Regions from separate parts of the Vibrio sp. M260121 genome, predicted to be linked through region 2. Evidence: predicted binding sites of a transcription regulator. Region 2 holds the regulator's gene; each other region holds the start of a gene.
What was found. Region 2 encodes CRP, which controls carbon source genes, mostly activating them, when cyclic AMP is high. Its sites were predicted from a motif close to TGTGANNNNNNTCACA; they were not measured.
Positions count from the first base shown of each region.

Region 1: udp (uridine phosphorylase) is a predicted target of CRP. The motif match lies at 6,782-6,797, and genes of this name have one in related genera.
Region 3: cdd (cytidine deaminase) is a predicted target of CRP. The motif match lies at 2,499-2,514, and genes of this name have one in related genera.

Region 1 covers NZ_JATABF010000004.1:178,335-188,401, reverse strand. Annotated here, with positions in the region: gene fdxA (ferredoxin FdxA) at 1-33, opposite strand, end outside; gene QTO06_RS04520 (NAD(P)/FAD-dependent oxidoreductase) at 264-1,883, shown strand; gene QTO06_RS04515 (CBS domain-containing protein) at 2,230-2,649, shown strand; gene QTO06_RS04510 (MATE family efflux transporter) at 2,713-4,164, shown strand; gene QTO06_RS04505 (zinc/cadmium/mercury/lead-transporting ATPase) at 4,265-6,571, shown strand; gene udp (uridine phosphorylase) at 6,893-7,651, shown strand; gene QTO06_RS04495 (DUF1887 family protein) at 7,811-8,971, opposite strand; gene QTO06_RS04490 (methyl-accepting chemotaxis protein) at 9,137-10,067, opposite strand, start outside.
Region 2 covers NZ_JATABF010000043.1:9,794-19,860, reverse strand. Annotated here, with positions in the region: gene astD (succinylglutamate-semialdehyde dehydrogenase) at 1-359, shown strand, start outside; gene QTO06_RS19910 (DUF1338 domain-containing protein) at 624-1,415, shown strand; gene crp (cAMP-activated global transcriptional regulator CRP) at 1,918-2,550, opposite strand; gene QTO06_RS19900 (phosphoribulokinase) at 2,790-3,659, opposite strand; gene QTO06_RS19895 (YheU family protein) at 3,784-3,996, opposite strand; gene QTO06_RS19890 (hydrolase) at 4,062-5,069, opposite strand; gene QTO06_RS19885 (TIGR02444 family protein) at 5,170-5,649, opposite strand; gene QTO06_RS19880 (ABC transporter ATP-binding protein) at 5,646-7,565, opposite strand; gene kefG (glutathione-regulated potassium-efflux system ancillary protein KefG) at 7,743-8,330, shown strand; gene kefB (glutathione-regulated potassium-efflux system protein KefB) at 8,314-10,067, shown strand, end outside.
Region 3 covers NZ_JATABF010000006.1:135,924-145,990, reverse strand. Annotated here, with positions in the region: gene QTO06_RS06000 (thiopurine S-methyltransferase) at 1-104, shown strand, start outside; gene purT (formate-dependent phosphoribosylglycinamide formyltransferase) at 184-1,359, opposite strand; gene cdd (cytidine deaminase) at 1,507-2,394, opposite strand; gene QTO06_RS05985 (LrgB family protein) at 2,660-3,337, opposite strand; gene QTO06_RS05980 (CidA/LrgA family protein) at 3,339-3,713, opposite strand; gene sbcB (exodeoxyribonuclease I) at 3,772-5,193, opposite strand; gene QTO06_RS05970 (L-cystine transporter) at 5,341-6,714, opposite strand; gene QTO06_RS05965 (NAD(P)H-binding protein) at 6,907-7,602, opposite strand; gene QTO06_RS05960 (flavin reductase family protein) at 8,249-8,860, shown strand; gene cobT (nicotinate-nucleotide--dimethylbenzimidazole phosphoribosyltransferase) at 8,880-9,923, shown strand; gene QTO06_RS05950 (adenosylcobinamide-GDP ribazoletransferase) at 9,923-10,067, shown strand, end outside.

The DNA.
Region 1 (10,067 bases), on a different contig from region 2:
TTGGATACAGTTATCGGTTACGACAAACGCCATGATAATCAGCTCTTAAGTTAGTCAAAATTGAAGAATGGGGATAATACTCATCCCAAGGCAAAATTCAACATTCGCTACGTTAATTCCGCCGCGCAACTTGGATTTAGTATGACAGACAAATCAATTTCTCGTAAAATGCGCGCCATTGTGAGCTGACCATTTTTTTTCTCCTTAGATATGGAGGGAAATGTGTGGCTTTGGCTAAGACACCTACCATAACGAGACATCACATGATTCGTATTAATGAAATTAAACTTCCTCTTGATCACGAGGAAGGCGCGCTATTGGACGCGATTACTAAAAAGCTTGGCATTGCTGCTGAGAAAGTTATCTCTTTTAATGTCTTTAGACGCGGCTACGATGCTCGTAAGAAAACCAACATTCACCTTATCTACACGCTAGACATCATCGTTGAAGGTGATGAAGAAGCGTTGCTAGCGAAATTCGAAAAAGATCCGCACGTTCGCCAAACACCAGATATGGAATACAAGTTTGTAGCGAAAGCACCAGAGAACCTAACAGAGCGCCCAGTGGTGATCGGTTTTGGTCCTTGTGGTCTATTTGCGGGCTTGGTTTTGGCTCAAATGGGCTTTAACCCAATCATCGTTGAGCGCGGTAAAGAAGTACGTGAGCGTACTAAAGATACGTTCGGCTTTTGGCGTAAGCGCACACTAAACCCGGAATCAAACGTGCAGTTTGGTGAGGGCGGCGCGGGTACTTTCTCTGATGGTAAGCTTTACAGCCAAGTGAAAGATCCAAACTTCTATGGTCGTAAAGTGATCACTGAGTTTGTAGCAGCAGGTGCTCCAGAAGAAATTCTATACGTAAGTAAGCCGCACATCGGTACCTTTAAACTGGTTACTATGATCGAGAAGATGCGCGCGAAAATCATCGAGCTAGGTGGTGAGATCCGCTTTAGCACTCGTGTTGACGATCTACACATGGAAGATGGCCAAATCACAGGCGTAACGCTATCAAACGGTGAAGAGATCAAATCTCGTCACGTTGTTCTAGCGGTAGGTCATAGTGCTCGTGATACCTTTGAAATGCTGCACGACCGTGGCGTTTACATGGAAGCGAAGCCGTTCTCAGTTGGTTTCCGTATTGAGCACAAACAGTCGATGATCGACGAAGCGCGTTTTGGTCCAAACGCAGGTCACCCAATTCTTGGTGCAGCAGACTACAAACTGGTTCACCACTGTAAGAATGGCCGTACGGTTTACAGTTTCTGTATGTGTCCTGGTGGTACTGTTGTTGCAGCAACGTCTGAAGAAGGTCGCGTGGTAACCAACGGCATGAGCCAATACTCTCGTGCAGAGCGTAACGCGAACAGCGCAATCGTAGTGGGTATCTCTCCAGAAGTTGATTACCCAGGTGATCCTCTAGCGGGTATCCGTTTCCAGCGTGAACTAGAATCGGGCGCTTACATACTCGGTGGTGAGAACTATGACGCACCTGCACAGAAAATCGGTGACTTCCTGAAAGGTCGCGATCCAAGTGCACTGGGTGATGTAGAGCCATCATTCACTCCGGGTATCAAACTGACTGACCTGTCAAAAGCGCTACCTGCGTTTGCTATCGAAGCGATTCGTGAAGCAATCCCAGCATTCGATCGCAAGATCAAAGGCTTTGCTTCTGAAGACGGTCTACTGACGGGTGTTGAGACGCGTACGTCTTCTCCAGTTTGCATCAAGCGTGGTAAAGACTTCCAGAGCATCAACTTGAAAGGTTTCTTCCCTGCGGGTGAAGGTGCTGGCTACGCGGGTGGTATCCTTTCTGCGGGTATCGATGGCATTAAAGTGGCAGAAGCGGTGGCTCGTGACATCGTCGCTTCAATGGAAAACGCATAATTTAATCGCGTGATATAACATCGAAAGCCAGCCTAAATCTAAGGCTGGCTTTTTTGTTTCTGCTGCATAGCTAGTTATTTCTTTTCGCCCTTCTTATATTGACTCACTCCTGACTCGAATCACGTCCAAGCTTTGTATATTCTTTGCTCACAGCCAAGCAGATGGTCGATGTAACTTTAAATAAATATGCAACTCAGTATTCATTGCTTTGTGTTATGTATCAATTCAGATAAAGATCAATAGACTACACCTATAAATAAAATTGCTAATTTCCATTTAGTAAAATCAAGAAATTAGACGACACTTATCTTAAAGGCAGCAAAAACGTGCCGCTAAGGAGATAAGAATGCATTCACTTAAAGTTAAAGATTACATGACGTTACAGGCAGTGACTTTCACCAAGAACATGTCGTTGACGGCGGCTTTGGACAAGGTGATGCAAAGTGTTACTCTAGGTGGGCCTGTTATCGACGAAAACGAGAAAGTCATCGGATTCCTTTCTGAACAAGACCTTTTAGACAAACTCGTTAAAGCCAGTTACCACTGTCAGGACACACACACAGTAGAAGAGTGCATGCACTTAGACGCGCTATCGGTATCGCCTGAAATGTCGATCATCGAATTGGCTGACATGATGAAAGTCGGTAAACCTAAGATGTATCCGGTGGTGGATGACAAAGATAAGCTCGTTGGTGTGATCACAAGACGCGATGTTTTAAGAGCCATCGGCAAAACACTGAACGAATGTTTCAAACATCCCGTTTAAGAACAAAACAATAAGTATTAAGACGAAAGACGCCTCGGCGTCTTTTTGTCGTTGAGGAAGAATATGTCCACGCAAGACGCGAAGTTTGTCCAAGGTTCTACCATGCGCCACATCTTAGTGATGTCTGGTGCAGGTTCTGTCGGTTTGATGGCACTGTTTGTCGTCGATCTGCTCGATATGTTATTCATCAGTATGCTAGGACAGGTAGAGCTTGCTGCAGCTGTCGGTTTTGCAGGAACGCTGATTTTCTTCTCAACCTCAGCATCCATCGGTACTTCGATTGCTATGGGGGCTTTGGTATCTAAAGCGATTGGCGCAAAGGATTTTGAACGAGCAAGGTTGATGAGTGGCAGCATCATGCTGGTGGCCTTCATGATCAGCTTGGTCATTACCATTGGTATGTTCATCCACATCCCAGAGTTATTAGCCGCCATAGGTGCAGAAGGAGTCGCTGCCGAGCGTGCTGAAGCTTATCTCAATATTCTATTACCAAGTGCACCGATACTCGCATTGGGTATGTCAGCCGGTGCTGGATTGCGTGCTGCGGGAGATGCGAAGCGCTCTATGTGGGCGACTTTGGCGGGGGGTATTGTTAACGCGATTCTCGATCCGCTGTTTATCTTCGTCTTCAAATGGAACGTAGAAGGAGCGGCAGCGGCGTCTGTTATTGCGCGTTTCACGGTATTAGCTTTCTCCCTTTACCCACTAGTAAAAGTGCACAAGCTGGTTTCATTCCCTAATCTCGATATCGTTAAAATTAACCTTAAACCGATTTTGGCGATTGCCGTGCCCGCCATTATTACCAACACTGCTACGCCGATTGGTAATGCGATTGTGACCACTCACATTGCCCAATTTGGTGAGGATTTTGTGGCAGGTTTTGCCGTGATAGGGCGTTTAACTCCAGTGTGTTTTGCGGTGATTTTTGCTTTGTCTGGCGCGGTAGGTCCAATCATTGGTCAGAACTTTGGTGCGGAGCGGATGGATCGCGTGAAGCGAACTCTGACCGATTCTTTACTGGTGACTACCATTTATACTCTCGCCGTATGTGCTCTTCTTTACGTCCTGCAAGATTACATTGTTGCCATGTTCAGCCTAACGGGTGACGCTGCGATTATTGTTGCTGCTTTCTGTACCTATGTGGCGATTACGTTTGTGTTCAATGGTACTTTGTTTGTCGCCAACACGTCCTTCAATAACCTTGGTAAACCGCTGTACTCAACGGCGTTGAATTTGGGCAAAGCGACCATCGGCACGTTGCCTTTCGTTTACTTCGGTTCTCAGTGGTATGGTGCGCTTGGTGTGCTTTACGGCCAAGCAGTGGGTACGATTGTTTTTGGTCTTCTGGCGTTAGTTGTGCTGAATAAACACATCAAAGACCTGATGCAGAACTTTGGTGAAGACTTGGTGGAAGATGATCCTGCCATCACTTGCGTTAATACTCAGCCTTTCTGTTCTCACGATGCGGTATTGATTGATGAGGTCGCCACCGCTCTGGAAGAGGAAAAAGCGTAAATTTTCCTAATTTCACATAAATACGCTTGACCTTGGAGTTAGCTCTAAGGTTTATTCTTAGCGGTAGATAGAGACTTATCACCAATAAGGAAAGTGAATTATGTGTACGAAACATCAAGGTTGCCAATCAGGCAAAATCAACTCTGCGGTGGCGTTAGGTGCAAACGACTCTTGCTGCGCACCGGCAAAACCTGCTCTTAATATTACGCAAGCAAGCGTGATCACTTCAGAGGATTCTTGTTGCAGCGGCGGAAGCTGCAGCTCGGATTCTCTTGAAGATGAAGGCCCTGCCGAACCCCTTGAATCTTCCATTCGCCATAGCTGGTTAGTGTCAGGCATGGATTGCCCTGCCTGTGCTCAAAAACTTGAAAAAGCCATTTCTTCTGTTGAAGGTGTCACGAACGCCAAAGTGTTATTCGCGACAGAAAAGTTAGTGGTCGATTTTGATAATCGTGCGTTAGCTTCTGTCATCGAGCAGGTTTCTCAGCAAACTGGTTTCCCACTGACATCGACAGATGCACCCAAACCAAAAGCAGAGAAAAAGGGTTGGTTGGGCGTTATCAAAGACAATGTTCAAATCCTATCCATTGCAGGCGCGATGGCGTTTGCTGGCATCATTTCTGACTTCAATCCAACGCTGAGTACTTGGCTATTTACTTTAACCTGTTTGCTCGGCTTATACCCTGTTGCGATGAAAGCGGTCAAGTTGGCTCGTACTGGTACGCCATTTGCGATTGAAACATTAATGAGTGTGGCGGCGTTAGGTGCGCTTTACCTCGGTGAAACCGCTGAAGCGGCGATGGTGCTATTGCTTTTCCTTATTGGTGAAAAGTTAGAAGCATATGCATCATCTCGTGCTCGTAGCGGTGTTCAAGCTTTGATGGATCTTGTTCCAGAGAACACAACACTGATTGTAGATGGTGAACGTCAAGAAGTGCCTGCGTCACAGCTACAACCGGGTGATGTGATTGAAGTTGCGCCTGGCGGTCGTATGCCAGCTGATGGTTTGCTGATGACTCAAGCGGCAAGCTTTGATGAAAGTGCGTTAACGGGCGAGTCTGTTCCCGTAGAGCATAACGAAGGCGGTAAAATCATGGCGGGTGCTGTGGTTGTCGATAAAGTCGTTCAAGTCAAAGTGACGTCTCGCCAAGGTGAGAACGCGATTGACCGTATCCTGCATTTGATTGAAGAAGCGGAATCACGTAAAGCGCCACTTGAACGTTTCTTAGATAAGTTCAGCCGTTGGTACACACCGTTGATGATGCTTGTTTCTCTATTAGTCATCATTACACCACCATTGTTGTTTGCTCAACCTTGGGAAACGTGGGTATACCGTGGTTTAGCGTTATTGTTGATTGCATGTCCATGTGCTTTGGTTATCTCTACGCCAGCGGCGATCACTTCTGGCTTAGCGGCGGCGGCAAAACGAGGCGCACTGATCAAAGGTGGTGCTGCGCTTGAGCTGCTGGGACGTGTTGAATCAGTTGCTTTCGACAAAACGGGTACGTTGACACAAGGTAAACCCCAAGTGACTGATGTGGTGCCGTTTGATGTGACTGAAGAGCAATTGCTTCGCCTGACGGCGTCGATTGAGATTGGATCAAGCCACCCACTGGCCATTTCGTTGGTTAACAAAGCGCAAGAGCAAGGCATCAACATTCCTGAAGCTGCAGACAAAACCGCGCAGGTTGGTTCTGGTGTGACAGGGCTTGTTGAAGGCAAATTGGTTCAGGTGATAGCTCCATCGAAAGCTGACTTCCCAATCTCACAACAGGTAGAGCAGCAAGTCTTGGCGTTGGAAGGACAAGGTAAAACCGTGGTTATCGCACGCCACGATCACGAAGTGATAGGTTTGATTGCTTGGCAAGACACGCTTCGTCAAGATGCTCAACAAGCCGTTGCTGCATTGAAGAAACTGGGTATTTCATCTGTGATGCTAACAGGTGACAACACTCGCAGTGCTGAAGCAATTGCGAACCAAATTGGCCTTGATTACAAAGCAAGTTTGCTACCAGCAGACAAAGTGCACTACGTAGAAGAGATTTCAGCGCAGCACACGGTTGCGATGGTAGGCGATGGTATTAACGACGCACCAGCGATGAAAGCTTCAAGCATTGGTATTGCGATGGGCGGTGGTACTGACGTTGCACTCGAAACGGCTGATGCCGCGCTGACTCACAATCGTTTGATCGAGCTAGCAGGTATGATCGAGCTATCACGTGCGACGCTGAACAACATTCGTCAGAACGTGGCGTTAGCATTAGGCCTAAAAGGTGTGTTCTTAGTAACAAGCTTACTGGGTATTACCGGTTTATGGGTTGCAGTTCTTGCCGACAGTGGTGCTACGGCACTGGTCACACTGAATGCACTGCGTCTGCTTCGCTTTGAATCAAAACAAGTGAAGTAGTATCAACCTTTCATACATCTTTGAATGTTGAATAAATAGCCCGAGGTCATCGTACCTTGGGCTTTTTTCTGTCCTGAAGGTGTAGATAACAAAGATGAATGATTCGTTTGGTAAATCACTCATTGGTATGCAACGAAATGATCTTATGGCTTCAAAAGTGTGATCAAAACCGTTTTTATTTGAAAGTGTAGATTTATTACATTGTTTCATTGTGACTGTGATCACTCAATGTTGGTGAAAGGTTCGCTACAGTGCATCTGTACCCAACAACTTATTAATGAGCTTATTGTTTACAAAATAAGCCACAACAAGGAGCGACTTATGTCTCAAGCTGTATTCCATTTAGGTGTTACTGAAGCGGATCTTAATGGTGCTACTCTAGCAATCATTCCAGGCGATCCAGCACGCGTACAAAAAATCGCTGAAGAAATGGAAAACCCAGTATTTCTAGCAAGTCACCGTGAATACACGCTATACCGTGCAGAGCTAGACGGTAAACCTGTTGTGGTTTGTTCTACTGGTATCGGTGGCCCATCTACTTCTATCGCAGTAGAAGAGTTGGCGCAGCTTGGCGTTCGCACTTTCCTACGTGTAGGTACTACTGGTGCAATCCAACCACACGTAAACGTGGGTGACATGATCGTTACTACAGGTTCTGTTCGCCTAGATGGCGCGAGCCTACACTTTGCTCCAATGGAGTTCCCAGCAGTAGCAGATTTTGAAATCGCAACAGCAATGAAGGCAGCGGTTGAAGAGTCTGGTGCGACAGTTCATATGGGTGTGACTGCTTCAAGTGACACTTTCTACCCAGGTCAAGAGCGTTACGATACGTTCTCTGGTCGCGTTGTTAAGCGTTTCCAAGGTTCTATGCAAGAGTGGCAAGACATGGGCGTTCTGAACTTCGAAATGGAGTCAGCAACACTGCTAACTATGTGTGCAAGCTCTGGCCTGAAAGCAGGTTGTGTGGCGGGTGTAATCATCAACCGTACGCAAAAAGAGATTCCAGATCATTCAACGCTGAAAGAAACGGAAGCTCGCTCAATTAAAGTTGTAGTAGAAGCAGCGCGTAAGATGCTTTAAGCACAACATTTAGTTGGCATTTAAACAAACGGGAAAAACCAGAGGTTCGCCTCTGGTTTTTTCTATCTGGCAGTTTTGTCTGAGTATTCAAACAACAAATCTGACGCAATAAAAAAGCAGCTCGAGGCTGCTTTTTTGATTTTTGATCGATATCGACGATTAGATTTCGTCAGAACCACCAGCGGCTTCAAACCAAGCACTTAGGTGAGTTTTGAGATCTTTCAGCTCGTCTGGGCCGATAAGTGCTAATCCTAAGTCTTCAGCACGTGTGATGTCGTTATGACGCAGCGGACGGAAGCTGACCAGCATGGCACGAGCTTGTAGGCCACCTAACAGATCACGCAAAGATTCAAGCTTGTACAAGGTGTCATCACCGTCATCGCGCATGCCTTTGGTTTTACATTCGATGATGTGAAGTTTGTTGTTCACCACCGTTGCGACATCAAGTTCATTGCGAACTTCGCTCTCACCGAGTTTGCGATAAACCTGCACGTTCAATGAACGGTCTTGGATCGTCGGCATGGTGTCTTGAATCTGCTTCACAGTGCTGTGCACTAACGTTTCTAACCATTCACCGTTAGAGAAACGACGAGCGTCTTCATCCGCAAACGTCAGCACGCCATTTTCGTATGTCGCGATTTGTGCCTCGACTAAATCGGTCAGCAGCATGTTCAGCTCGCGATAGCCTTGTTGTTTCTCAGAAAGCTCAACATCCAACTTCTGCTCTTTACGACAAGTGGTTGCAAGGTAGTTTAGCGTCGCAAGGCCAGGGCCAAGTTCTAGTGCGTTAGATGCCCAGCGTTCGCCCAGTTCGTAAAGCTTTTGGTCAAGTTGAGGAGGAAGGTCTACGTGGTGGAATTCACCGCGTGCACCGAAAATAGTGAGGTAATCAGAAATCGTAATGTGGTCTTCCACTTGCGTGTCTTCTTTGCCATCTGGGTAAAGCCAGCACAGTTTGTCGCTGTTTGGTTCTACTACGAAGATTGGCCAGCGGTACGTACGGAAGACTTCGTACACGGAAAGCAGTCGGTGACGGAGGCCACAGCTTGCATTGAGTTTTACTTCTTCACCTCGGTCATGGAGGTCTTTTGCCAATTGATGGACAGATTGTTTGATCAGAGATGTGTTTACTGCAGAAGGAATTTCAAAGAATTCAGACGTAATTTCTCGCTGCTCTAATACTGCGCTCAGTCGCTCGTACATATCGGATTGGCTTTTGTCGCCGATGAAGACGATATGTGTACTTACAGTGCGATTATCCAAAAGAGGAGTGACTAATCTCACTGGATCTTGGTCGATAATACCAACATGAACAGCCATAGGTTTTCCTTCTTATTTGGCTTGCTCGAAAAGAGAAAAGAAAAGGGATGAGCAAGCCATATAAACCATATGTAGACACAGCTCATAAAAAACAAGGGCGACTTCAATAAAAAGTCGCCCTTATACAGTTGGTTGCAATGAATTTTCTAGTTTTTACATAAAACTTTATAGTTTAAATCGATGAACCAGTTCGTTTTGTTGATGTGCCAGTTGAGTCAAAGATTCACTGGTTTGCGCGATGCTCGACATTGCATGGTAGCTTTGGTCGGCAATACTGTTGATGTCTTCAATGCTGCGCGCAATATCTGCAGAAGTCTCGCTCTGCTCAGCCGCCGCTTGGGATATGTGGGTACTCATCTGACTGATTTCGATGATCAGCGCTTGGATTTCTTCCATTGAGCTGTTTGCTTTAGAGGCTTGCTCAACAGACATTTCCATATCGCTCATGCAGCTTTGAATAACTTGGTTAGCAGACTGCGAACTGGATTGAAGGTTACTGATCATTGCTTCAATCTCAGTTGTCGATTGTGTGGTCTTGGAAGCCAGCACGCGAACTTCATCTGCCACTACCGCAAAACCGCGACCTTGTTCACCCGCACGAGCGGCTTCAATGGCAGCGTTGAGTGCCAACAGGTTAGTTTGTTCAGCGATGTTACGAATCACGTCTAGAATCGAACCGATTTGGCCGCTCATTCTCTGTAGCTCAGAAACCGCAGACACAGATTCATTCAAACGCGTTTCTAACTGGTTAATGGTCGAGATGTTACTGTTCATAACGTTGCGACCTTGGTCTGAAGCGGTTTCTACGCGCTGAACCATTTCTAGTGACCCTTGTGCACTTTGTGCGACTTCTTGCACTGAGTGAGACATCTCTGTCATTGCCGTGGCTACGTTTGCGGTTTGCTCACGCTGAGAGTTCAACTGAGCTTGTGCTTGAGAAGACGTCTGCTCGTTCGTCGAGGCTGTAGACGCTAGGTTTTCTGATGCGTCGTTCAGCTTAACAAGGATGTTATGTAGGCTGTCTGCCAGCGTATTGATATGACCACTCACACGGCTGAATTCGTTGTTGTAACGAATATCAATGCGTTGCGTCATG
Region 2 (10,067 bases):
TTGCCGAATTGCCAGATGAAGAGTACTTCGGTCCACTTCTACAAGTAGTACGCTACGAAGGGCTAGAGAAAGCAGTAGAACTGGCGAACGATACGCGCTTTGGTCTATCGGCTGGTCTGGTTTCAACCGACGACCAAGAGTGGGAATACTTCGTGGACCACATTCGAGCCGGCATCGTGAACCGCAACCGCCAGTTAACGGGTGCAAGTGGTGATGCGCCATTTGGTGGTCCGGGTGCCTCAGGTAACCTACGTCCAAGTGCTTACTACGCAGCAGACTACTGTGCGTACCCAATGGCATCAATGGAAGGACAAGAGACGGTCTTGCCTGCAACATTGAGCCCAGGTGTAAGCCTGTAATAGAGAAATACGAAGCGGTGACCAAGTATCGCCGCTTCTCTCTGCCGGAGCTATTTACCAAGTTAGGATTCTGGTAATCGCGCTGGCAAACGCCAAAGGCGAGCTTAAGACTCTCCAGAGCGTGTTGACTGACTGGCACTTATGCCACACATACCGTCACAGGTTGATGGCCGCTCGTTCGTGATTCTGGACAGCTTTAGGGCTGTGAACGAGCGGTCAACTTCCTCTTACCCCTAACTCTACATTTCATAACAAGGAGTCGTTATGACGCCCGATGTGTTATTTGAATCGCTATGGCAAGACTACATTCAACGTCTTTGCCCTTCCGCTGCTAAAGTCCATCAACTTCTTCAAGAAGATGAGCCTCTGATTAATGACCATATTGCGCTACGTACGTTTAATGTCGCTCCCCTAGGCATTAAAACGTTAGCGAAGCCATTCCTAGCGGTGGGTTACAAAGCCTGTGGTGACTACGTATTTGAAAGCAAAAAGCTGGTGGCAAAACATTTTGAGCACCCAGATCCGAAACAACCAAAAGTCTTCATCAGTGAATTGAAAGTGGATGAGTGTTCACCAGAGCTTCAAGCCATTGTTCATAAGCTGGTAGAGCAGGTTGATGCTTCTAAACTGACCGGCAGTGATTTCTTATACGGCGGACGTTTGTGGAACCTCAGCTACGCTGACTTCCAAACTTTGGCGAAAGAGAGTGAATACGCTTCTTGGCTTGCTGCGCACGGTTACGGAGCGAACCACTTCACAGTGAGTGTGAATCAACTCAACCAGCATCAAGAAGTAAAGCAAGTGAACGACCACCTACGTACAGTAGGGTTCACCATCAACGAGAATGGCGGTGAAGTAAAAGGCACGCCAGAGGTGTTACTAGAGCAATCATCGACCATGGCAGACAAAGTGCCAGTGACCTTTACTGAAGGCGTTGAGGTGATTCCTGGAGGCTTCTACGAGTTTGCTAAGCGCTACCCAATGGATAACGGTGAGTTGTACCCAGGATTTGTAGCGGCATCAGCAGATAAGATTTTCGAAAGCACCAACGGGTAAAGAAGAGGCGAGAACGGGCTACGCCCTCTAGATGCGGAAACGCTTCGCTTCGAGAGAGTTTGCACTCTGGAATGTTGAAGGTTTCAGCTTTGAAGGTTGGAGTTTGTTGGGACATGAGAACGGGCTGCAGCCTATGGATGCAGGAATGCTTCGCTTCGAGAGAGTTTACACTCTGAAAAGCTGAATGTTTCTGCTTCTATGGTTGGAGTTTGTTGGGATATCAGAACGGGCTATGACCTGTGGAGTCGGAAAAGCTTCGTTTTGGGAGAGTTGAAAACTCGAAATCTGAGAGGGCTTAATCCCGAAGGACGAAGTCCGCTCTCGGAACGCAGTGTTCCCGATTCTCGGTTCTTTGTCTTTTCATTTCAAAGGACGAAGTCCGATCCCGAAGCGCAGCGTTCCCAGTTCTCGATTCTTTGTTTTCCGTTCTTGTCTCTTAAAAACAAAAAAGCCACCAAACTTGCATTTGGTGGCTTTTAAATTTTTTAAACGTTAATCGAGATTAACGAGTCCCGTAAACAACGATAGTTTTACCGTGCGCAGAAATTAGGTTCTGCTCTTCTAGCATCTTCAAGATACGGCCTACTGTCTCACGAGAACAGCCAACAATTTGACCGATTTCTTGACGAGTGATCTTGATTTGCATGCCGTCTGGGTGCGTCATCGCATCTGGTTGTTTAGCAAGGTTCAGAAGAGTCTGAGCGATACGACCAGTTACGTCTAGGAACGCTAGGTCACCCACTTTTTGGCTAGTAACTTGTAGACGACGAGCCATTTGCGCCGAAAGACGCATTAGGATGTCTGGGTTAACTTGGATAAGTTGACGGAATTTCTTGAAAGAAATCTCTGCCACTTCACAAGGAGATTTAGCGCGAACCCAAGCTGTACGCTCTTGGTCTTCTTCGAATAGACCAAGTTCACCAATGAAGTCGCCCTGGTTTAGGTAAGAAAGGATCATTTCCTTACCTTCTTCGTCTTTGATAAGAACCGCAACAGAACCTTTAACGATGTAGTACAAAGTCTCTGCTTTTTCGCCCGCGTGAATTAGCGTGCTTTTTGATGGGTACTTATGAATATGACAGTGTGAAAGAAACCACTCTAATGTTGGGTCGGTTTGAGGTTTACCTAGAACCATAATATCTCACTTCCTCTGCAGGGTACGCTTGCGCTATCCATATTTTAGCTAAGCCTGAATTGGCCTACTAGAATAAGAGCACTTTTTATATGCTGCAAGCTCTCTTGTGTTTCGGTTAGAAATAGTATCCTTTTTCGAAAACGATTTCTTGATTTTAATCGTGCCATGATTGAGATTTTGTAAGCAAAACTGTGCACATGATCACGGTATGAAAAGTAAACACTCCGGTAGGGAGGTTTTTAGCCAATTTTCCCTGTTTCGATGAGCTGTTGCAGAATCGGCCTTACTATGAGCTCCATTGCAAAGCTCATCTTGCCGCCAGGAACCACAATGGTGTTATGGCGAGACATGAATGAGCCATCAATCATCGCCAGCAAATACGGGAAGTCGACATTCTTGATACCGCGTAGGCGGATCACCACAAAACTCTCATCCAAACTTGGGATGCCTTTGGCGTTAAGTGGGTTAGAAGTGTCGACGGTCGGTACGCGCTGAAAGTTGATATGTGTGCGAGAAAATTGCGGGGTAATGTAGTTTAGGTAATCGTCCATCGAGCGCACGATCGAATCCATCACCGCTTCTCTTGAATGACCACGATCGCGCGTGTCACGAACAAACTTTTGGATCCATTCCAAGTTCACAATCGGCACCATGCCAATCAGAAAATCGACGTGACGCGCCACATTGACATCACCATCTACCACGCCACCGTGTAAACCTTCGTAGAACAGCACATCGCTGTTTTCTGGCAGATCTTGCCAAGGCGTAAAGGTGCCCGGCATTTGGTTGTATGGAACGGCTTCATCAAAAGTGTGCAGATAGCGGCGCACGCTGCCAGTACCATCTTCACCGAACTTACGGAAGAACTCTTCTAGCCCCGGAAAGTCATTGGCTTGTGGACCAAAGTAGCTGATGTGCTTGCCTTGCTCACGCGCTTTGCGGATTTCGACATCCATCTCTGGACGTGTAAAGCGGTGGAAGCTGTCACCTTCAACCCACGCTGGTTTGACGTTCATCATATTGAACATCTTACGGAAGGCTTCAGAAGTGGTGGTTGTGCCGGCACCGGACGAACCAGTAACCGCAATGATTGGGTGTTTCGCTGACATGACAAACCTTGTCGAAAATTACTTACCTGTAAAGTGCAGCACACGTATGCTGCACGGTCGATAACCCACTATAGCATGTAACAAGCCCTTGTCATCGAGTGGGATACGGTAAAATGTGAAGGGTCTAAAACTTTGCTTTTAGTTGGATATCAACCGTTTCATGAAGCTCAGAAAATACGATGACCGCTTCGCCTTTCTCTAATTGGGATTTGACCTGATCGATTTTACTCTGCAATGAAACTTCCACTGAGCCGTAGTCGGTGCCTTCACGTAGCACGAATTCGCGGATCAGGTTTTCTAGTGTCTCTGGCGCAATGTCTTGCCATGGAATGATCATAAATACCTCAAACTTTTATGATGTTTAGTACGTGCAGAAGCGTTCTGTCTGGCACGCCTAGTAGTTTACTGTGTTCGCGGTACGGATACAGCAGAAAGGTAGTCAGCGGCGATACTTTCGTAATAAGCCGGCAGGGCTTCTTCTAACCAGAATTTAGGTTTTAATGCTGTGCCCGTCAGGAAGCCAACGTGTCCACCATGTTCATAAAGTCGGTAATCGATATTGTCTGGCAATACGAATTTTGGGATAACCTCTTCGGTCATAAACGGATCGTCTTTGGCGTGGATGATCAAGGTTGGCAAGGTGATCTGTTGCAACTTACTTAAGCCTGAACATTGATCGTAATAATCTTGCGCGTCTTTAAAACCATGCAGAGGAGCAGTGATCAAGTCATCAAATTCATACAAACGAGTCACGCGTTTGATCGAGTTATACGACAAGGCGAGTTCACCTTGGATTAAGTCGTGCTTTTGCAGTGCATTGCGTTTGAGTGAAGAGAGCAAGTAACGTCGGTAAACTTTCGAGAAGCCCTGCTCAATACGATTGGCACATGCTGCCAAGTTCAGTGGTGCAGAGACAATGGTTGCGGCACTTAATATTGGGTCGTCTTTATACTCAGCCAAGTAGTTCGCCAGCATGTTACCGCCAAGGGAAATGCCGACCGCAACTTTAGGGTTGTTAGGGAATTGCTGATTGAGTTGCTGAAGAAAGAAACGAGCATCCGTTACTTCGCCAGAATGATAGGCGCGGGCTTTCTTGTTTGGCTTACCGCTGCAACCACGAAAGTGCATCATCACTGACAGCCAACCCGATTCAGAGAAGGCGTTCATCAAACCGTTCGCATACGGACTATAGAAGCATCCTTCTAAGCCATGAAAGAGGACGAAGATTGGTTTGTTGTGAGCGGCTTCAGAATCTGGCTGTTGTGACCACGCCAAATCTAAGAAGTCACCATCCGGTGTATCGAGTGTTTGCCAAATAGGCGTAAACAACGCTTTCTTGCGGATAAAGCGTGGCAATAGCGTCTGAAGATGCGGGTTCTTAATCCCGGCGGCTGCGAAAAATTGTGTCATACCTAACTGCTCTTATATGGTCCTTCAATGTTCGCTGAAGAACTTATTAATATAATCCTTTATAGCTTTAGTATAGATATTTTACTGGTTTATGACTGATTTATGGATATTGAATGTTTGGAACTGGAATGGAGAATGCCTGTTGCAGATGCTCTCCACCTAACTGGCGACAGTATCTCAGCGTCAGTGGTTCGCCATCATTCTTGACTAATTTGAGTGAGTTGACGCAGTCGACGAGGTCGGACTGTTGCTGTTTTTCGAGCTGCAATTCGAACTGCAATGCTTCGCGATAAAGCGCGTCATTAACTTGTGATTTGAGGTGGCGACGAAGTTCACGGTAAGAGTGGAGCAGAGTTTCACTTCGACCAAGACAGCCTTGAACTAAATGCCAGTCTTGCTCTTGGAAAATCACCTGCTGCTCATCGAGCCATCTGAGCAGCAGTAATAGGTTCACGTTGCCGTGGTAGTTGTTTTGCAATGATAAGCACGCTTCCTTCACTTCTCGCACACCATAAAATTGCAGACTGAACTGCCAAAGGTGTTCTAGGGTAAGAGTGTATTCTGCGTGCTCGTTTGTCATTGATTAAACTCTAGTTCCATCTGCTCGAGTGTTTCTTGGGCAGACATCCATTCCATTTCTACTTCTTCAAGATCTGCTTTGCTAGAAGCTTGAAGCGCCAACACTTCGTTAAGTTTAGCCTTGTTTTCGGCTTCATACAGCGAGTTATCCGCTAATTGCTCTTCTGCTTTCGCTAGAGCTTCACCTAACTTATCCATTTTGTTTTCTAACTGTGTCAGCGTTTTGCGAATTGGTGCGGTCTGCTTACGAAATTCTGCTTCGCGTCGCTTTTGCTCTTTTTTCGCCGCTGCACTGTTGGCGTTATCTTTAACTGGCTGAGCCGCTTGTGCTTCTTTACGCTCGGCTTTTTGTTGCTCGGTCAACCACTTGTAGTAATCGTTCAAGTCACCGTCGAATGGTGCGACTTGGCGATCGTGCACAAGGTACAAATCATCTGTGGTTGCACGCAATAGGTAGCGATCGTGCGAAACAATCACCATCGCACCTTCGAATGTTTGCAGTGCCATGGTCAGTGCTTGGCGCATGTCCAAGTCCAAGTGGTTGGTCGGTTCATCGAGTAGCAATAGGTTCGGTTTCTGCCACACAATTAATGCCAATACCAAACGTGCTTTCTCACCACCAGAAAACGGTGCAACTTTCTCAAGCGCTTTATCACCTTGGAAACCAAAGCTACCTAGGTAATCACGTAGTTGCTGCTCGGTTTGATCCGGCGCGATTTGCATCATGTGCTGAAGCGGTGTTTCTTCTGGGTGCAGTGTTTCTAGTTGGTGCTGAGCGAAGTAACCGATCTTCACGCCTTGCGAGTAAGTTAGATCGCCGCCTTGCGCTTTTAGCTCACCAGACAGCAATTTGATCAAGGTTGATTTACCCGCGCCGTTACGACCAAGTAGGCCAATGCGGCTGCCCGGAACAAGGTTAAGGCGGATCTTTTCTAGGATCAGGTTATCACCGTAACCCGCCGATACTTCATCCATCATCATGATTGGATTTGGCAGCGCTGCAGGATCGCGGAACTGGAAACTAAATGGGTTATCGAACTGAGCTGGCAGCACCTTCTCCATACGCTCCAGCGCTTTAATGCGGCTTTGTGCTTGGCGCGCTTTGGATGCTTTGTAACGGAAGCGGTCGATGTAGCTTTGCATGTGCGACATCTGTTTCTGTTGCTTCTCGAACATCGCTTGTTGCAGCACCATTTTTTGTGCGCGTTGGTTTTCGAATGACGAGTAGTTACCCGTGTATTCGTTCAGCTGCTGGTTCTCTATGTGAATGATGCGACCAACGATCGGATCCAAGAAATCACGGTCGTGCGAGATCAGAATCAGTGTGCCAGGGTAGTTTTGTAGCCAGCGCTCTAGCCACATTACTGCGTCCAAATCCAAGTGGTTGGTTGGTTCGTCGAGTAACAGTAGATCAGAACGACACAACAACGCTTGAGCCAAGTTAAGGCGCATACGCCAACCACCCGAGAACTGAGTCAGGTTCCAGCTCATTTGCTCCTGGCTAAAGCCCAGACCATCAAGCAGCTCGGCAGCACGTGCGCGAATGCTGTAACCGCCAATGGTTTCAATCTTGCCATGGATCTCCGCAACTAGGGTACCGTTGTCTTTCTCTTCGGCGACAGCCAGTTGAGCTTCAAGATCGCGGAACTCACGATCACCATCAATGACGTATTCCAGTGCGCTACGGTCGAGTGCTGGCGTTTCCTGTGCAACCCAAGCCAATTCCCAATGTTGAGGTTGGCTAAATGAGCCTGCATCAATCGACAGTTCATCTTTTAGTAGGGCAAACAGAGTTGATTTACCACAGCCGTTTTTACCAACCAGACCCACTTTGTCACCCGGGTGAATGGTTGCAGATGCTTGGTCTAAAAGAGGTTTACCGCCACGCAGTAACTGAATATCAGAGAAGGTAATCATAGAGTTTTAATTCACTTTGCGCAGTGCGCGTTTCTTGGTCGTTGATCTCGCGGTGAATAGTAGGGGTATTGGCGGGAAAAGTCGATCTCTGCGCTTTAATTGCATTATGCTATACAAAAAAGTATAACAAACTGATAACGATAATTTTCCCTGAGAAATCAACACAAGGACGACCATTTGGCTGTTGCTACGCCCATTCCTCCGAGGGTTCTGGTTATTTATGCTCACCCAGAACCGCAAAACTCCATTGCCAACCAAGTGATGATTAAAAAAATCGAATCACTGGGTCATGTCACCGTGCACGATCTTTATGGCGCGTACCCTGATTTCTTTATTGATGTGAACTACGAACACGATCTGCTGATGACGCACGATGTGATCGTTTTTCATCATCCTCTCTATATGTATTCCTGTCCCGCACTGTTGAAAGAGTGGATGGATCGCGTGTTGGGCAAAGGCTTTGCATTTGGTGATGGTAGCGCATTAGCGGGTAAGTACTGGCGCAGTGTAATCACTACTGGTGGTAAAGAGGATGCGTTCAGCCCGATGGGGTACAACAAATACCCACTTGAGCAAATTCTACAACCGTTTGAACTGACTGCCGCTTTATGTCAGATGCATTGGATTGAGCCTTTAGTGCTGTACTGGTCGCGCAATGTATCGGACATCGAACGTTATCAGCATGCTGAACAATATCGTCAATGGCTGAACAACCCCCTGAGAGAGTGGGATGAGCAAGGAGGTCGACATGGCGATAACCAGTGAGTTTCTTCAAAGTAGTGTGGTATTCCTTTCTGCTGCCGTTATTGCGGTGCCGATTGCCCAGCGGCTGGGTCTGGGGTCGGTACTTGGCTACCTGATAGCAGGTGTTTTAATTGGCCCTTGGGGGCTGGGGTTGATCAGTGATGTGGATGCGATTCTGCACTTCGCCGAACTCGGGGTGGTGTTGCTGCTGTTCTTAATTGGTTTGGAACTGAACCCCAAAAAGTTATGGCAGATGCGCGGACCCATCCTCGGTCTAGGTGGCGCCCAAGTTATTGTCACCACTGCGGTGATAGGTAGCATCGTCAGCCTATTTGGTTTGAGCATGCAAGTGAGCTTAGTGATCGGTATGGGCTTGGCACTCTCGTCCACCGCGATTGCACTAAAAGTGATCGAAGAGCAGGGGCAAGCCGGCACGGAAACCGGACAATCGGGTTTTGCAGTGTTGTTATTCCAAGATATTGCCGTCATCCCGATGCTCGCCATGTTGCCATTACTCGCTGGTGGTCAAAGCGGCGGTGATTGGTTAGATGCTATTTGGGTGTTAGGCAGTGTGGCTGCGCTATTAGTTGGCGGTCATTTCCTCTTACGTCCTCTGTTCCGTTTTGTGGTGATGAGTGGAGTGCGAGAACTCTTCACCGTTGCCGCCCTCCTAGTCGTACTTGGCATTTCTGTTGCGATGCAAAAGCTGGGGCTTTCGATGGCGCTCGGTACTTTCTTAGCGGGTGTGCTGCTGGCAGAAAGTGAATACCGTCATGAGCTAGAAATCGCGATTGAACCGTTTAAAGGTCTGCTGCTTGGCTTGTTCTTTATTGCTGTGGGTATGGCAGTGAACTTGGGCTTATTAGCACTTCAACCGTTTGCGATTATTAGTGCCGTGATTGCCCTTGTTGTAGTCAAAGGTTTGGTGCTGTATGTCTTGGCTCGCACTGCTCGAGTTCGTGCTAAGTCGCGCAGTCGTATGGCGGCGATTTTGAGCCAAGGTGGTGAGTTTGCGTTTGTGATTTTCACTGCGGCAAGCCAAGAAGGTATCTTAACCAAAGAACAAGTTGCTTTCTTGTTGGTGGTGGTGAGCTTGTCGATGGTGACCACGCCGCTGTTGCTCATGGGGCAGAAGAAGTGGTTTGCGCACACACTTAACCAAGAAGAAGAGAGCGTGACGACCAATGTGGTGGATCGTCGACCACGAGTGATCATCGCGGGCTTTGGTCGTTTTGGTCAGATTGTCGGCCGCTTGATGTACGCCAATAAGATCAAAGTAACAGTACTAGAAAGTGACGCGAGCCAAATCCACTTGCTGCGTAAATACGGTTATAAGGTGTTTTATGGTGATGCGACTCAGATTGATTTGTTACGTGCCGCGGGGGCAGATAAAGCAGAAGCTTTAGTGATCTGTACCGACTCACCAGATGAGGTGATGGCGATTGTCGACATTTGCCGTGCGCACTTTCCGAAGTTGAAGATCCTTGCCCGTGCTCGCAGCCGCGTAGAAGCCTACCAGTTAATGAACCACGGCGTGCAGAATTACTCGCGTGAAACCTTTTTGGGTGCTTTAGATCTAGGTCGCCAAGCGCTCGTAGAATTAGGCATGCACCCGTATCAAGCAAAGCGGGCAGAAGCACATTTTCGCAAGCTAGATAATGCTATGCTCAAAGACTTGTTACCTCAGCACAATGAGGACAAAGAACTTGCTCAACGCTCGAAAGAAGCACGTAAAGAACTAGAAGAAATCTTCGGTCG
Region 3 (10,067 bases), on a different contig from region 2:
TGAGTTGTTTGAATGTCGATCAAGCCGACGAAAACCATCCAAAAATTGCGAAGAAAGGTCTAAGTCGCTTCTCTGAAGAAGTCTACTTAATAGAGAGCGAATAAAGGACTTTTCGAACCCACAGAAAGAAAAAGCGCAGCCAATTGAGCTGCGCTTTTGTCTATCTTTAGCTGATTAATGAAATCAGTAAACGATCTGCACTTTAGATGCGTTATTCACTGCATCTTCAATCGAATCTTCAATAGTCTTACGACGCGTTAAAACAACGCCTAAGCGACGACGACCGTCTATTTCAGGTTTGCCAAACAAACGTACTTGGGTTTGTGGCTGAGCCAGTGCTTTGGCAACATTGTCAAAGCGGATATCAGTTGATGTACCTTGCCCTAAAATAACCGCTGATGCTGATGGTCCATACTGAACTATGTTGTTGATCGGCATTCCAGTGAACGCTCGAACATGCAGTGCGAACTCAGACATTTCTTGAGAGATCATGGTTACCATGCCAGTATCGTGTGGGCGAGGGGACACTTCGTTAAAAATAACCTTATCGCCTTTAACGAACAGCTCTACACCAAAGAGACCGTAGCCACCCAGTGCATTAACGACTTTCTCTGCCGTGTATTCAGCCGCTTTGATGGCGTTGTCTGACATTGCTTGTGGCTGCCATGATTCACGGTAGTCACCATCTTCTTGACGATGCCCAATCGGAGCACAGAAGTGCACTCCATCAGCTGCGCGCACGGTTAGCAGTGTGATTTCGTAATCAAAGTCAATAAAGCCTTCAACAATCACACGCCCAGCACCTGTACGACCACCTTCTTGTGCGTAATCCCAAGCCGTTTGAACATCTTCTTCTGATTTGATAACGCTTTGGCCTTTACCAGAAGAGCTCATCACTGGCTTAACAACACATGGGATACCAACGTGTTCTACTGCTGCTTTAAAGTCCTCAAAGCTGTCAGAAAATTGATAAGGGGAAGTGTTTAGGGCTAACTCTTCAGCTGCAAGGCGACGAATGCCTTCACGGTTCATTGTCAGCTTAGTTGCTTTCGCTGTAGGAACAACGTTCAAGCCTTTCTCTTCTAACTCGACCAATTTATCGGTCGCGATAGCTTCAATTTCAGGAACCACGTAAGCAGGTTGTTCTTTATTAATGATCTCTTCCAGTGCCTGACCATCAAGCATGTCGATGACGTAGCTACGATGGGCCACTTGCATCGCAGGCGCATTGGCGTAACGGTCGCACGCGATCACTTCTAAACCAAGACGTTGGCATTCAATTGCCACTTCTTTACCAAGCTCACCAGAGCCTAAAAGTAATACACGGGTAGCATGAGTGCTTGTAGCAGTACCGAACATAGTGTTCCCTTACAAAATAAAGTGATGAAACCGAATTTGCAGGGGATCATACTGATTTTTATGCATGAAGCAAACGTTTGCGCAGGGTTTTTTGATAATAAAAAAGCCCTACACTGGGTAGAGCTTCTCGCTTAGCGTCTGGATAAATTAAACGTTCACAAAACTCACTGGAATATCAGGGTTTAGCGCTTCTAGCGTTGATTGAGTATCGGCTAGGTGGCTGATCTTGCCTTGTGAGTTCTCAACCAGAGCAGCAGCTTTGATGTCTTCAAACTGCTCACCAGCCATCAGGATTTGAATCAATGCAACCTGAAGTGGTGGAAGGCTAGGGTTAAACGCAGCATTTTCTGCGTAAGCGCCTTGGAATACGCGACCACTGTTCATCTCAAGAGCAATACCGCTCAAGTTGTTAGTGTAAGGCGCGTGGCTGATGTTCATCGCGCTCACCGCTTTTTGGATAAGAGCGTCATCTTCATCACACACAAACTCGTGTTTTACATCTGCCATTAGACCAGATTCGATGCCTAAGTCTGCAGGACCAAAAGCTTCTGGAAGGTAGTGGTGTAGTGACTTTTCTTCACGTTCTGGCAACTGGATCTTAAGCTCTTTTGCCGTAGTTAGCTCATTCATGAACTGACGACAGTGACCACAAGGGCTGTAGTTGATGGTGATGTCTTTCACACCATGTTCGCCTTTCATCCAAGCGTGGCTGATCGCACACTGCTCAGCATGAACGGTTTGACCCAGTTGAACGCCGAAAAACTCCATGTTCGCACCAAAGTAAAGGCGACCAGATAGACCGCGAACAATCGCACCGACATAGAATTCAGAAATTGGAGCGTAAGAAAACGCTGCGGCAAAAGGAAGTAGAGCAACACGAAGCTCTTTGTCTGAAAGGTTGGTAGCGTTCAGCAGCTCATCAAACTGTTGCTCAGAAATAGTGGCATCAAAATCGTCAGCGAGAACGATAGGAGCAAGATGTGTTGAAAGTGCTTCAGGAGCGCTTGCTAGCGCCTGTTCAATGCGACTTTTCATGTTGAATCCTTGTTATTGCATGGACAGTTATTCTATGTGAAAGATGGAAATGTTCTGTGCTTTAGATCACGTTAATGTGTGTAATGGTGATTTACGTTACATAATTAGAGTGAGCTCACACATGTATTCGATTTCACGACGATTTAACGTTATCTCTGTCCCACTAATAACTATATCAACGTATATTCATACTGCGAATTTTCTGGATGAGATTATGACCTGCCCATTTTATCGGGAAGCAAAGTAGAGCAGGTCATTGAGGTCTTTATTGGTATAACCAAACAGCCAAAGCAAAGAAGCTTGGCGCAAGAATAGAAGTGATGATGCCACACAGCACCAAAGCTAGAGATGAGAAAGCCGCATCGCCAGGCTGTTTTTCAGCACATGTTGCTGTCCCAAGTGCGTGAGAGACAGTACCCATTGTAAGGCCGCGAGCGATAGGGTGCTTAATGCCGATAAGGTTGAAGATTGGGTAAGCCAAAATCGCCCCAAATAAACCCACAATAAGCACTAAAATAGCGGCAACAGCGGCTTCACCACCTAAGTGACTAGAGATTTCCATCGCGATAGGGGTGGTTACCGATTTGCCCACTAAGCTTGCGATGAGGCTGATGTCTGCTTTGAATGCAACGGCGATCAGTGTCGCTGTTAGCATCGACATCACGCTGCCCAAAGAGCAAGCCAGTGCGATAATGCGCCAGTTGGCTTTGATTTGAGGTAGCTGCTCATAGAGCGGATACGCTAGCGCAACAACAGCGGGCTGAAGCAAGAAGCTAATATACTCGTTGTCGGCGTAGTAGGTTTCAAACGGCACTTTCAAAAAGGTGAGTAGAGGGATCAATACTGCGATGCTGATTAAAAGCGGGTTTGCGATTGGGTTGTTAACCTTAATTGCGATTTGACGAGCGGCAAGGAAAACCACAATAGTGACAAGTAACCACATATTAGTGTTTCTCCTTCAGCAAGTAATCTAAGAACCACGCTAAGCTGACCAATACGATCAGTGAACCGCCTACTGCACTCGCAATAATTGGCAGTGCATTCGCCAACAACATATCAAAGTGCTGCATCAAACCAACACTGATTGGGACGAATAATAAGATCATGTAGCGAATGAAAAGCGTCGCGCCAGGCTTAACCCATTCGACTTTGACAAAGCCAAGGGTCATAGAGAAAAACAGCACAAGCATGCCGATGACACTTCCAGGAACAGAAACGCCAGTGAATTTTTGAATAGTGTTGCCGATGCCAAGTGCTCCCATGATGAGTGCGAGGGAAATGAGCAAATGGACCAGCTGTAGTAATCGATCTTTAATCATTTTGACAGCATATAAAACAACAAGCACACCCGAAGGTGCGCTTGAACAAGGTAAGAAATTAGGAGGCTAAGCTCTCTACATAACGATAGACGGATTTTAGTATCGCTATCTTCTTTTCGTCACTTTCATGTTCGTGAACTAAGTTTTCTAAATTCAGCATGTACTCTTCAATTTGGCTTTCGAAAACTTCACGACAGTGTTGTGCCCAACGTCTTTGTTCTTGTTCATCCAGTGTGCCGGCGTAGTGACGGGCACGGTAACGGAACAGCAACGGCTTGATGCGTTTGTCATCAAACTCAATATCCAGCGCAGCAAGGTTATTTGGATCTGTTTCACGAATGATGTCCATCGCTGCGCGATCTGCTGGTGAAAAGAAGCCATCGTACAGTTGCGTATCCACATCATCGCTCTTTTCGAACTCACGCTCAATAGAGAATAGACTAATTAGCTTCTCACGGATTTCTGGGTGTTGACGCAGCAGCGCTAGATTACTCAAACATTTCTGACGGTCGATTCCAATTACTTCTGCGTTCTCTGCCGTTAACGTTTTAGCTGGAGCAAGAATAGGGCACTTGTTCAGATGCACGAGCTTTACGGGTACAGGCAGTAAGTCACCTAGCTCTTCACGTTTGGTGTACAAACGCTCTTTTAACTCTTCTGCTGAAAGCTCAAGGATAGGCTGAGGATCTTTGGCTAAATCAATCGTGATGACGGCGTTATTGTTGGTTGGATGCCAAGCAACTGGCACAATCCAGCTTGTGTATTGGCACTCACGTCCCATCATGCCTGACACGTGCATCAATGGCGTCATGTTTACAATATCGACTAACTCGTTCAGCTTGCGCTTGTTACGCATCGAGTAAAAGTAATCAAACAGCTTTGGTTGCGCGGCTTTGACTTTCTTCGCCATCTCAATAGTAGCAATTACATCTGCCATAGCATCGTGAGCATTGCTGTGTTCAATGCCGTTAGCCACGGATAAATGCTCAAGCTTGAAACTCGTAAAGCCTTCATCATTCTCCGGCCATTCCACACCTTCAGGACGAAGGGCATGACACGCTCGCATCACATCGAGCAAATCCCAGCGCGAGTTGCCGTTTTGCCAGCTCCACGCATACGGGTCGATAAAGTTGCGGTAACAAGTGTAACGTGTGACTTCATCATCGAAACGGATGCTGTTGTAACCAAGGCTTGTTGTGTTTGGTTTAGAAAGCTCAGCGTGGATCTTGGCGATAAACTCAGGCTCAGGTAGGCCCTCTTGCATGGCTTTTTGTGGCGTAATACCAGTGATCAATGCGGCTTCTGGTGAAGGGAGATAATCAGCCGGTGGGCGACAGTACATGACCAAAGGTTCACCGATGATATTGAAGTTTTCATCAGTGCGAACGCCTGCGAATTGGCTTGGACGATCTTTGGCTGGACTTGTTCCCCAAGTCTCGTAATCAAAAAAGAAAAAAGTGGGCTGATTATCTTGGTGCATTCTGCTTACCGTTTACGGAACCGATTGAGGGTATTAGACCATTCAACGCCTTGACTCGCAACGAAAGATGCAAGGTGATGTTGTGAAAATAGAAAAGCCGATGGGAAAACCATCGGCTCTTGTAAAGAATTGATTTTTGAGTAGCGACTACGCTTTCTGTTCTTCCAACGCAGTTTCGCTATTGGTCGACTTTAACACTCGGCTAGTAATCGTTCCCGCTGTCATCGCGCCAGACACATTAAGTGCAGTTCGTGCCATATCGATCAATGGTTCGATAGAGATAAGCAACGCAGCAATTGTCACAGGCAAGCCCATTGCAGGTAGTACAATCAATGCCGCAAAAGTTGCGCCGCCGCCTACACCGGCAATACCGAATGAGCTAATCGTGATGATGGCAATCAGTGACAAAATGAAGTTGATGTCTAGAGGATCAATACCCATGGTTGGCGCTACCATTACCGCAAGCATTGCTGGGTAAATACCTGCACAGCCGTTCTGACCGATAGTGGCACCGAAAGACGCGGACAAGTTCGCAATCGCTGGTGGCACGTTTAGCTTAGTGATTTGTGCTTCAACGTTAAGTGGAATCGTTGCTGCTGAGCTGCGTGACGTAAATGCAAATGTCAGTACAGGCCAGATCTTCTTAAAGTACTCTGCTGGGCTCACGCCAACGAAAGACACTAGCAGTCCGTGTACAAGGAACATAAGTAAAATAGCAACGTACGATGCCACGATGAAGCCTAACAGGTTAAGGATGTCACCAGCACTTGAAGTTGCAACGACTTTTGCCATCAGCGCTGCGATACCGTAAGGCGTCAATGCCATGATCATCTTAACTAAACGCATAACGATAGATTGAGCAGCCTCAACGAAAGTGCGAATAGGAGATTCTAGCTCTTCTTTTTCTGCCATTACTTTACGTGCAGCGATGCCCACTAAAACACCAAAGATAACCACAGCAATGATCGATGTAGAGCGAGCTCCTGTGAGGTCAGCAAATGGGTTGCTTGGAATAAAGCTAACTAGCATCTGAGGAATCGTTAGGTCGCTTACTGAGCCTACACGGCTTTCTAGTACCGCAATACGGGCAGTTTCACGTGCACCTTCTGTGAGGCCTTCTGCAGAAAGACCAAACGTTGTGGTAACCAGAATACCAATCATGGCAGCGATAGCGGTCGTAACGAGAAGAACAGAAATCGTAAGGCCAGAAATCTTACCCAGAGAGCCGCCTTTTTCCAGCTTAACAACCGCAGAAATCATAGAGACCAGTACCAATGGCATAATGACCATCTTCAACAGGCCGACGTAACCACTGCCGACGATACCAACCCACTCAAGTGTTTGAGCAATCACATCGCTGCCTTCGCCATGAATCAGCTGTAAAGCAAGTCCGAAAAGTGAACCAGTCACAAGACCAATTAACACAAGACGAGATAACGTGTTCTTTTTTTGTTGTTGGTTAAAAAGAAAGAATAATATGGCGATAAACACCGCCAGAGAGGCAACCACTGCGAAATTCATAATCTGACCTTATTAATCAGCGCCAAATGCTGACTGTTTTTTATACGGGGCTATATACTGGTAACGTAAGATACCGATCGGGATATAACTTTAAAAATGAAAAACAGGTATTAGATAGATCGAAAATGAATATAAAAGTGAGACGCATATCTCGTGCAATAACGTTTTAGCACGAGATTTATCCGATTTTATTTAGTCATAATGCTTGATGAGGTCCATCATCTCTCTTCTATGCAAATAGACGATTGGGTCTTGTTGATAGCTGAAAACTTGGTAAATCATCGCTTTGGCTACGTCTTGAGCTTGAATAGGCACAAAATTAGCCAGCTTCCCCAGCATAAGCGGACGAATTACTTTAGAAAGAGTCTGAACAACCTTCTCATCTGTACGAGGATTTTCTCGTTGCCCGACTAGAGGCCCCGGTCTTGCGAAGACCACTTCTTCAAAGCCCATCTTTTCAATATTTTTTTCCATGTGGCCTTTGCAAGCAAGATAGTGGGATGATGAAGAGGCTTTTGCACCCAAACTCGATACGACCGCAAGGCGTTTTACGCCAATCAACTTCATTTGCTGAGCCACTTTACACACTAACTCGACATCGATTTTCCTTAAACCGTCTTTGCTGCCGGCTTGCTTCAATGTCGTACCAAGACAAATAAAACCAACACGAGGGATCGGTTGTTGTTCGTCCCAGTCATGAATGGTGAGCTCAGCATCGAGAAGTGGGATGATTTTATTATCAGGGTCGGCAATGTCAGTGAGGGCTCGTCGAGAAAGGGAATACAGAGTTTCGATGCTAGGCTGTGAGATCAGTTGAAGGAAGACTTCTCTACCAACCAGCCCTGTTGCGCCAGCGATAATGACACATGCATTTGAATCGTTACTCATTGTATTCTTCCTCATAGAGAACAGTTGCTTAGGCTATTGTAGCTTAATTGTTCAGCCAAGCATTAGGCATGCTATCAATGTTTGACGCACGACCCGTTTGATTGCTCTTCAAACGGGTCTTTTTTCTTAGGAGAATGATAAGGGTATGGATCGCCGAGATTGGCGTGGTGGGTTTGGCTTGCCTCTCTTAGCGGGGCGACGACTTTGATTGGCAAACATAATTTCTCGCTTTTTGTGTTAGGGACGATTTGTTTAAAGCATCACACGTGCCAACTTTCAAAATACAGACGATGAGGAAATCAGCTCTCGTTTCATTTACGCCTAATCTGTGTTAGACGTGCTATTGGATAGTTTTTATTTATCAATGTTTTAAGTTGTTTGGCTAGATTGATGTTGACCATCAGACGTTATCAATTAGAGCGCTGAAAAATAAATGACTGAGACTGAGTTGGTTTAAGTTGAATGCTTTCTTTAGTAGAACAAGCTTGTTGAAATAACATTTTTATCAATATGACTGTCGAATTGACAAAAAGCGCTGTCAAAAAGAGAAAATCAGATGAAATTGCACGGGAGAGGGGTACACTTGTTCTCTCAATTTGTCGGGAGTCTCATTTCTCTCGCGGTTTTCTAAGACCAAGGACGTCGTATGAACATAGATTTCAGTACACTTGCGCCAACGCAGGTGTACCATTTGATGACTCAAACTGTCATTCCTCGCCCAATCGCTTGGGTGCTCACAGACTCAGGTGAGCAAAACTTCAACTTAGCACCATTTTCCTACTTTACTGCGGTCTCTAGCCGTCCACCTTTATTGATGATTTCTGTGGGAAAAAAGCCCAATGGGGACATCAAAGACACCACGCGAAATGCATTAGAAACCGGTAAGTTGGTTATCCATATTGCACCCAGCGATCTCGCGGATAAAGTCACTTTATCTTCTGCCACTTTAGTACACGGGGAATCTGAACTGGAGACGACTCAACTTGAGACGGTTGATTTCCAAGGTTTCGAATTACCACGCCTAGAGGGCGCGCCAATTGCATTCGGCTGTAAGTTGCACGAAGTGATAGAGATGGGTGAGACACCGCAAAGTTTAATCTTTGCAGAGATTGAACACATTTATGTCGATGAGCGGGTCCTATCCATGGAGGGTGACCGTTTAAAAGTTGATGCCTTAGCTGTAGACCCATTAGCTCGGTTAGGCGGTAATGAATACGCCACGTTAGAAAAAACTTTTTCTGTCGCTCGTCCAAAATAAAGAATAAGGAATCATCATCATGGATCGCTCTTTTGCCTCAGAAATTCAAGCTCGCATTGATAACAAAACCAAACCGTTAGGCGCTCTTGGTTTGCTCGAAAAAGTGGCGCTAGAACTGGCGTTAATTCATAGCCAAGATAAGCCTCAGGCGGTTGAAACAATAGAAATTCGCAAACCAACCATGTTGGTATTCGCTGGTGATCACGGCATCGCCGAAGAAGGGGTGAGCATTGCGCCAAGCGCTGTGACTCAGCAAATGGTGGCGAATTTTCTCGCTGGTGGCGCTGCTATTAACTGTTTCTGCGATCTCAACCAAATTGAATTTAAGGTCATTGATTGTGGCATGCTGTCACCCATCGATACCTTAGTTCCTAACTTTAAAAATCATCCCAACTTAATTGAGAAACGTCTGGGAAATGGCACGGCAAACTTTGCTAAACAAACGGCGATGTCACTAGAACAAGTCGCGCTAGGTTTGGAATATGGTGCCAAAGTCGCGCAGCAGGCGATTCTTAATGGCTCGAACTTGTTGATGTTTGGTGAGATGGGGATTGGCAATACCAGTTCTGCATCGGCATTGTTAACAGCGTTGAGTCCATTGGAAGTCGACCATTGTGTTGGCTATGGTACGGGCATTACTCAAGAGCAACTCAACCGTAAAATCAAGCTAGTCGCACAAGGTGTGAATCGCTGCCGTGACCTTGATACCAAAGGTGCGTTGGCTCAAGTCGGTGGGTTCGAAATCGTGCAAATGGTTGGCGCATTCTTAGAAGCGAAACGCCACAAAACGCCAGTCTTGGTCGATGGATTTATCGTATCTGTAGCCGCTTATGTGGCGACTCTATTAGATGAAGAAACGCGAGATTACATGTTGTTCGCCCATAACTCAGAAGAGAATGGGCACAAGTTTGTGCTGGAATGTTTGCAAGCGGAACCTCTTTTGGATCTTGGCTTGCGTTTAGGTGAAGGAACCGGAGCTGCGCTTGCTTTGCCACTGGTAAAAGCGGCGGCTCAGTTTTACAACAACATGGCAAGTTTTGAGAGTGCGGGAGTGACCGTTTAGTGTCTGCTTCTGATAATACACTCCATTCAGAGACTCGTTCTTTGCGCTATCAGAGTGAGCTTTTCTTGCTCGCAGTAAGCTTTTTTAGCCGCATACCAGTGCCTTCTGATTTACCTTACAGTGAAACGCGCATGAACCAAGCAG